Regions from separate parts of the Actinoplanes sp. CA-015351 genome, predicted to be linked through region 1. Evidence: riboswitches for the same ligand, from Rfam matches in the RefSeq annotation. Region 1 holds a riboswitch; the other holds the start of a gene.

Evidence for each region. Region 1 has a riboswitch for cyclic di-GMP ahead of ACQP2E_RS03065 (hypothetical protein). Riboswitches for the same ligand answer to the same signal wherever they lie in the genome.
Region 2: another riboswitch for cyclic di-GMP. It lies ahead of ACQP2E_RS31145 (Calx-beta domain-containing protein); the one in region 1 lies ahead of ACQP2E_RS03065 (hypothetical protein).

What each region holds. Positions count from the first base shown of each region.
Region 1 covers NZ_CP192102.1:665,961-670,348, forward strand. Annotated here, with positions in the region: gene ACQP2E_RS03060 (signal peptidase I) at 1-1,542, opposite strand, end outside; gene ACQP2E_RS03065 (hypothetical protein) at 1,552-2,016, opposite strand; cyclic di-GMP riboswitch class I at 2,035-2,109, opposite strand; gene ACQP2E_RS03070 (ribonuclease domain-containing protein) at 2,321-2,764, opposite strand; gene ACQP2E_RS03075 (hypothetical protein) at 2,877-4,388, opposite strand, start outside.
Region 2 covers NZ_CP192102.1:6,861,403-6,865,790, forward strand. Annotated here, with positions in the region: gene ACQP2E_RS31145 (Calx-beta domain-containing protein) at 1-2,532, opposite strand, end outside; cyclic di-GMP riboswitch class I at 2,547-2,626, opposite strand; gene ACQP2E_RS31150 (response regulator) at 2,810-3,427, opposite strand; gene ACQP2E_RS31155 (sensor histidine kinase) at 3,424-4,388, opposite strand, start outside.

The DNA.
Region 1 (4,388 bases):
GATCCGATACCGATAGGTCACCCCGTCGTCGCGCACCACGAAGTCCTCGGCCCCGTCCGGCCGAGTCCAGGTGAGGATCATCTGCCCGTACTTCTCGGCCAGCTTCACCAACGCGGGAAATTTGTCGACGATGACAACGGGCTTGCCGGGCGGGCTGGGCATCGGCTCGACCGGCACCAGCAGATGGGGATAGCGCCGCTCGATCTGCTCCCGGCTCCTCAGCGGAACCTGGCGAAACGCGATGGTCGCGACGACTCCGGCGCAGAGCAGAGCTGCGAGCAGCAGGAATACGGCGTACTTGCGAGCCTGGGCGGCGGTGAGCAGATCTCGGCCGAACGCGGAAATCTGCCGGGGATAGATCGCGCCGCTGGAGGCGACCGACGAGCCGTCGATCACGAGACTCGACGCGCCGCCGGTCAGGGAGAACTGCACCGCGTTGAGTGCGAACGACAGTTGTGGCTCAAACGTCGAGCCGTCGCTGTGCTTGACCCGCGCGGTGATCGCCACCGTCGTCGCGCCGATCTCCGCACCGATGGCCTCGCTCGCCTCTTCAGCCCGATCCTCCATGCCGTTCAGATCGAGCGACACCGTCCCGGTGAACCGTTCGGAGGAGAACTCCTTGGCCTGGGCCAGCTGCATGGTGGAATGCCAGCCGCTCTCCGAGGAAAGGCGGGCGAATACGTCGACCTCGCCGGGTTTCCCGAGGTACTCCAGCCGTAGCACGACGAATCGGACGAGCTTCCGATAGATCGGGTCGGGCGAGTAGGCGGTGGTGCCGTCGTACGCGGCGCTGCGCGGCACCTCGGCGGAGTAGGAGAAGGTCATCTTCTCGTTCTCGGCGCTGGAACCGCTGGTGGTCTGGGTCGCCGGTTTCATCCAGCCGAGTACACCGATCGCCAGCGCACACACGGTCAGCACGATCGAGAGCACGGCGACGGCCCGCAACGCGGGGTGGAGCCGCCTGACCGCCTTGGCCACGGTCAGCGCCGCAGCCCAGGACCCGCCTTGGCCGGACATACCCTTGATGACCCTCTTCTTCTGGCGGCCCCGGGGGATGTCCCGGCGGTTCCGGATCTTGGCCGCCCGGCTGCCGACGAACAGGAAACCGAGCATGCCCAGGCTCGTCGGGCTGACCAGCAATCGCAGCCAGGTGCCGACTTTCGGCACGTGAAGAACGGCCCGGCCGAGTACTTCGTCGGCGGTGGGAGTGTCCGTATCGATCGACTCGTTGTTGTCGCCCTTGAGGACGAAACCGGACTCGGCGTCACCACCGATGATGCGGTGCAGAACTTTCTTGCGGCCGTCAGCACCATGATATGCGGTGATGTCGCCTATCTCGTACGAATCGAATTTGGCGATGACGACAAGATCGCCGGCGTAGTAGACGGGGTTCATGCTGACGCCGTAGGTCACCACGTAACCGATTTGATGGGTGGAGATGGCCCAACCGCCGATGGCCGCCATCACGAGGATGGCGGCCATGACGTAAAGCTTGGCGGACTTCGAAATCGCGCTTACACCTGAGATCTCGAGGTCACGCATGACCTGCGATTAGACGACGGTGGCGTTGGTCACGACGTTGATGTCGAGCGTCTGAATGTTGCCATAGTAGCCAGTGCTGGCGGTGGTTCCGTCAGCTTTCTTCACGGTGCAGGTCCAGGCATCGCGCTCGGCGTCCGGCACGCAGATGAACTTGGCTGCGGAGTCACCGGTGAAGCCGGTACCGCCGTTGGGCGTGAGCGTGATCTTGTAGCCGGACGGGACGCCCGCTGCGGTGTTGACGACAACCTGGCTCAGCTGGGTGTTGGCGGTGGGGCCGCCGCCCGCAGTGTCGAGGAACGTGTAGTCCGTGCTCGACACGGTCACCCCGCCGTCGACGGTCTGGCGGACCGAGCCGCCGATGACCGACTCCGAGGTCTCGGTCAGGATGACGCCGCCGCCGGTGAAAGCGGTCGCGCCGGCGGCGACGACACCAGCAGCAGCGATACCACCGAGAAGCTGAATCATGTTGCGCATGTAGAGGTTCTCCCCAAGGTCGGTAGCCCAGCCAGCCCGGTGGGCTCTGTGGCTTTGCGTCCCCGGCTTGCGCCGGGTTTGCTCTGTTCGGCCGAGCGGGTTGCTCGATCTCGCTTACGCCAGGTTGTTCGGCTGGCGCCCCTGGTGGCTAAGCGTTAGAAGCCAATTTCCCGGCGCATTCTTCGAGGTTTCTACACCTGAGTGCAGCTCGGGTGCTAAGGGGTCGCGAGGCCGTCGTTTCCGGGGGAGAAACAGCGCACGGCGGCCGTCGGGAGGACGGCCGCCGCGGGTACCCAAGAAGGGGTCAGAGCTTGTAGAACGTCACGTAGTGGTCCGGGGTGAAGTAGGCGACCCGGGTGCTGCGGTTGACGACGATCCGGTATGCGTCACGGCTGGCGCCGCGGGCGCGGGAGTAGACGTCGTATTCGCTGTACGTGGCCGTCGGGAGCTGGCCTTCGCGGTTCTGGAACGTGCCGCCGGTGTAGTTGTATTTGCCGTACGGCCAGGAGTACCAGCCGGCGCTCGTCGGCCAGCCCAGGGACTGCCAGCCGGTGAAGGCGGTACGCGCGGCCGAGCAGCGGCTGATCGTGCAGCTGCTGTAAACCGCCGCCTGTGCCGCGTCGGTGGCGGCCGGCGCCACGATGGCGGGTGCCACCAGTGCGGTGCCCGACAGGGCGAAGACCAGGGCGACGCCTGCGAAGAGGCGGCCGATTCGGGACAGCGGGCGGGCTTGCCGGTCAGTGATCATGATCGGACTCCGATGCCGTGGGGGGATTGACCCGGACATCGACTATCCTCACTGTGATGTCGGCTGCTGGGTACCTCCCGATCCGGTCATTCCACCGGAGTTCGGCAAAGCTTTACGAGTTGCCGAGACCCTTCATCCAGTCTTCGTATTCCGACTCTTGCTGACCCTGCGGGCCCCGGCGCGGCGGCGGGCCGCTGATCGAGGTCGGCTCGACGACCTGCGGGCGCGGCATCGTGGCGTTCACCCGTGGCAGCTCGGCGGTGTCGATCCCGGTACGCGGGCTCGGGTTCGCCGTGGTGAAGCCGTCGAACGAGTTACCTGGGGAAGGTGGGTTCTCCGGTGCTGGACGACGGGTCCGCCAGCCGCGGCGAGGGCTCGGACCGGGGTCCTGCTGACCGGAGAACCGGGCCGGAGCCTCGGGCGCGGGCGGACCGGAGTGCCGGGGCGCGGGGGCCTGCTGCTGGTTCTGCTGCTGGTTTTGGTGCTGGTTTTGCTGCTGGCCGAACGGCGTACCGCTGCCGGAGGAGAAGGGTGAGGCGGGCGCGTTGGCCGGCGCTTGGTTGGCCAGGTCGGCGAAGGGGTGCGGCCGGTCGCCGGCGTAACCGATCACGCCGGTATCCGAGGGGCGCAGCTGCGCGTCCGGGCGCTGCGCCGCGGCCGCCGCCAGGTTGGCGTGGTGAGGCTGGTGCGAAGGCTGAGGATGCCGCGATTGCTGGGGCTGCTGAGGTGCCGGGTCGCGCCGGGGCAGCGGCGGGAATTCGGCATCCAGCGCCTGTGCCGTGTTCAGAGCGCGGTTGTGCGAGGCAGCGCTGCCAGATGCAGCGCTGCCAGATGCAGTGCTGTCAGGTGCAGTGCTGTCAGAGGCGGCAGCCGCGTTGTGGGCGGTCCCGGCGGGTGCGTCACCCACTGAACTCGGCGTTCCTCGCACGATCGCGGCCAGCACCGACCCGAGCACGCCGGCGCCGCTCGCCGTCATCGCCGCCCAGTACGGATCGAAGGTGAAGCCGGTCGACTCGCCGGGGCCGGCGATCAGGTAGGCCACCGTCAGCAGCGCCGGGCCGGCCAGGCCGGTGAGCGCCACCGTGGTGATCGGCATCCGGCGGCCGCGGGCCACCCAGCCGAGAATCAGACCGGTGAGCAGGGCGAGCACCGGCATCGTGACGAACGGGGTGTGCTCGACGACCGCGGCCGGGATGAGGCTGCCGTCCAGCACGCCGAGGCGCACCGGGGCCGGGGTGCGGCCGGGCAGCAGCGACGGCGTCACCGCGATCAGCGCGACGATCCAGACCAGCACGGTCATGGTGCCGAGGTTCCACCGGGCGACCGCACGGGCGGCGGCGGCCCAGGCCGCGAAGATGCCGACCGCGGCGCCGAGGACCGCGCACACGCCGATGACGAAGACCGGGTCGACGCCGGCGACCGAGGCGGACCGGGCCGGCTGCATGGTCAGCGGGAGCACCACGAGTGCGCCGAGGCCGCCGGCGAGGCCGACGCCGAGTGCGCCGCCGGTGCCGACCGGCTGCGGCAGCCAGCGAGGCCGGAAGCCGGTGCCGACGATCGCGCCGACCGCGGCCGCTGTCATCGCGATCCAGGCGACCCAGGCGAGCTGGGACGTCCATAGATC
Region 2 (4,388 bases), 2.3 Mb from region 1:
GTGCGTGAACGAGTAGGCCCCGGCCGGGGTGGCGACCACGGACTTGATCTTCACGGCCTTCTCCGCGCCGAACGGCTTGCCCCAGAGGTCGACGGTCGCGCCGGCCTTCGCCTTGCCCGAGATCATCGCGTTGCCGACACCGGTCAGCGTCGCGGTCGAGGTCCCGATCGTCGGCGCACCCGGCTCCTCAGGCTTCCCACCGTCGCTGGCCGCGATGGTGACCCAGCCGTCACCGACCATGCCGAAGTTGCCCAGGCTGGTGCCGCTGACCTTGATGGTCTCGTTCGGCTCGTTCGCCTCGTCGTCGGTGAGCAGAACGTCGGCGATCGGGATCGCGCTGCCCGGCTCGGTTCCCGCGTCCACCGTGACCGTCTGGGTGCCCGGGTTGGTGAAGTCCGCGGCCTCGGCGGCCTTCGCGCCACCGCCGGAGGCTCCGGCGAACGAGACCGTCACGGTCATCGGCTGGTCGGAGATGCCGGTGACGGTACCGGTGACCGGAACCGTGTCGCCCTCCTGGCCGGTGACGTCATTGATCTTGAATTCAGGTGCCTTGTCGTCGTTCTCGATCGTGATGGCCGACGTTTCCTCAGAGGTCGAGCTGAGGTAAGGGTCGCTGCCACCCTGCGGGTCGAGTCCCAGGTTGACGGTCTCGTTGCTCTCGTTGATCATGTCACCGTTGAGCAGCAGGACGCCGAACCCGGAGGTGGTCTCCGGCCGGACGACGACCGTTCCGCCGCCCATCGTGTAGTCACCGCCACCGACACCGGTGTCGTCGGCCTGCGCCGTTCCGGTTCCGGCGTCCTCGAGGTCGAACGTCAGCGTGTGGTTGCTGGCGTTGCTCAGCTTCACCGGCACCAGCACCGCGGCGGTGCTGTTGCCCTCGGGCAGCGCGATGTCGTCGAACGAGATCTTCGGCTTGTCGTCGTCGTCCTTGATCAGCACGGCGGTCGCTTCGCCCGAGGTCGCGTTGACCGCACCGGTCAGGGTGACCTGGAAGTTCTCACCGTCGAGGTCTGTGTTGATCTCGTCGATGGTGTCGCCCACGATGTCGACCGCGAAGGTCTGGGTCGTGGTTCCGGCGGGGAAGGTGATCGACCCGGTCTTCGGGATGAAGTCCTTCACCGGGGAGGCGTCCGGAAGGTCGGTACCGGCCGCTGCGGCGGCCCAGTTGACCTTGACAGGGCTGCCGGAGGCCTTGCTCAGCTTGGCCGTGATGGTCCGGCTGGCCTTGCCGCTGTTCCCCTCGTCCACCGACGCCGTGTCGATGGTGATCTCGGGCTTTTCCGCGTCGTCGTTGTCCTCGATCGTGACGTCGGTCTTCGACTCGGTGCCGAGTTCCGCGTTGGTCGGGTTCGCGAGCTGGACACTGAAGTCCTCGTTCGCCTCGAACAGCGAGTCGTCGGTGATCGCGACCGAGACGCTCTCCTCGACGTCACGCGGGTTGAAGGTGACCGTCCGCTGGGTCGACGCCGGGTACGAGAAGTCAGTCCCGGGCGTCGCGACCTCGTGGTCCTCGATCTTCGCGGTCGGCGCACCCGCGTCCCAGCGCACCGTGACGGTCTTGTCCGAGCCGTGGGTCAGGCTGACGTCCAGCGGAATCGCCAGGGTCCCGTCATCCTCGTCGACCTCGCTCGGCGCGTCGTCCGCAATGCTGATCTTGGGGAGCGGGTCGATGTCGGTGATGGACACCTGGGTCGAGGTGTTGGCCGGCGCCGCGACAAGAGAGGCCGTGGCGGACGCGTTCACCGTGAAGTTCTCGACGTCGGCCGAGTCACGGGTGTCGTCCTTGCCGATCAGGATGTCCTTCGTGCCGCTCGTCTTGCCGGCCGCGATGGTGATCGTCCTCGAGCCGTCCACCAGGTCCGTGTAGTCCCGGTTCTCACCCGGAGCTGCCGTACCCGGCGTCGTGGTCAGCGAGATGACCGTCTCGAAGCCGGACGGCGCGCTGAGCTTCGCGGTGACTGTCGCCTTCGAACCGCTGCCCTCGGTCACCGGGCTGTTGGTGCTGAGCGTGTAACTCGGCGCGTCGTCATTGTCGTTGATCTTGCCGGTGGCCGGGATCGCATCCCCACCCGCCGGGGTTCCGGTAAGGGTCACGACCTCAGGAAGGCCACCCTCGAAGAGCGCGTCGTCGATGGTCCGCACGGTGATGGTCCGCGAGAACGCCGTGGTTCCGGTGACCGAGACCGTGCTCGGAACCGAGTTCACGTAGTCAGACCCGGCCGTGGCCGCGTAGCTCTCGTCTTCCTCAGCGGGACCGGCGGTGAGTGCCAGACCGACGCTCACTGGGGCGTTGTCAGCGCTCGCCGCCCTGGTGATCACGAACTGCAGGTCGCCGCCCTCAGTGACGGTGGGCGAGCTGATCACGATCGGAGCAGGCGCGGCATATGCCGGGGACGTGAACATGACTGTTGGGGTCAGACCCACCGCCGCTGCTACGGCGACCGACAGGGCCGTTCGCATGGACTTGTTGCCACGCAGCGCGAACGGAATCGAGCCGCTCTTGGCCGCATGGGCTTGTGGATAGCGCATGTGTTTCTTTCTCCTTCGGCGGCTGGGCTACCTCCGTTCGGGGAGGCCCCTGGCTTTGCGCCCCCGCCTCACGGCAGGTTTGCCTGTTCGGGTACCGCGCCTGAGGGCCGATCAGAGAAGGCCGCTCAGGCACCGGGGAAACCGGTAGTGAGCAGCGCAAACGCCGGAGGATGTTCCGGCATGAGGTCGCGCCATCCGTAATCTAACCGGCGTATCGTCCCCTTACCGGCAGAACGGGTTTTTAAGTCGAATCGCCCTCAACTAACCCAGAGGTCGATCAGAGCAACCCATGCCGCATGGCCGTGGTGACAGCCGCCGTGCGGTCGGCCACGTCCAGCTTGTTGAAGGCTCGCAGCAGGTGCGTCTTCACTGTCGTCTCGGAGATGAACAGGCGCTTGCCGATCTCGGCATTGGTCAGACCTGCTGCCACCTGCCGGAGCACCTCGGTCTCGCGCGCCGAGAGCGCCGGCGGCGCCGGGGTACGCACCTGCCGCACCAGCGTCGACGCCACGCTCGGCGCGAGAACGGTCTCGCCGCGCGCCGCCGCCCGGACCGCGTCCGCCAAGTCGGCCGGTGTCGCGTCCTTGAGCAGGTAACCGGAGGCCCCGGCCTCGATCGCGCGCAGGATGTCCCGGTCCGACTCGTACGTTGTCAGCACCATCACCCGCACGTCCGGGGCGGCGGCCAGGATCCGGCCGGTGGCCTCGACGCCGTCGCCGTCCGGCATTCGCAGATCCATCAGCACGATGTCCGGCCGCTCGGCCAGTGCCAGAGCCACGCCGGCCGAGCCGGAGGACGCCTCGCCGATCACGGTGAGGTCGGCCTCGGCGTCGAGCATGCCACGCAGACCCATCCGGACCACCGGGTGGTCGTCGACCAGCAGGATCCGGATCACGAGGGAATCTCCACTTCGATCGTTGTACCCCCGGAGGAACGAATGGCAACGGTTCCGCCGACCTGGGCGGCGCGCTTCTTCATGCCGGAAAGACCGAAACCACTGGACTCCGGAACGGAGAACCCGCATCCGTCGTCCTGGACCACCAGCCGCACGCTCGACGGCGCATAGGCCAGCAGCACCGCCACCTCACCGGCACCGGCATGGCGCCGCACGTTCGTCAGCGCCTCCTGGACGGCACGCAGCAGGACCACCTCGACCGGGGTCGGCAGGTGCCTGGGTTCGCCGGTCACTCGTACCGTCGACGACACGGAGGATTCTTCGGAGAAACGGGCGGCCTGCCGGCGTACCGCCTCAGGCAGTGAAGCGGAAGCAAGCGCGGCGGGGGAGAGAGCCGCGATGAGTGCGCGCGACTCGGCCAGGTTTTCCCGTGCGGTACGCACGGCGAGCGCAAGGCGCTCGTCCTTGAGCTCCGGATCAGCGGCCTGGACCAGGGTGATGATGCTGGTGAAGCCCTGTGCGAGCGTGTCGTGGATCTCGCCGGCCAGCCGGTTGCGCTCGGCCGCGACCCCGGCGGTGTGTGAGAGCCGTTCCTGCTCGGCGCGACTCGCCTCCAGCTCGGCGATCAGGTCGGCACGCTCGTTGCTCTGCTCGATCATCTGGGTGATCCAGACGCCGATGCAGACCCCGGCGGCGGTGGAGATGGCCGCGATGACCAGGTCGATGCCGATGCCGCCGGGGTCGGCGCGCAGCTCCAGCAGGACCGGGATCACGTTCGCGGCGACCACCAGGACGATCGCCCGGCGCAGCGTGACCATCATGAAGAAGATCGGCAGGACCGCGAACATCAGCCAGGTCGCCAGCGGTACGCAAGCGATCGCAATCCCGAACAGCAGCAGGTGGGCCAGGCAGACGAGCAGTGCCGTGGTGTTCACCGCGTCCCGCCGGACCAGCGGGCGGC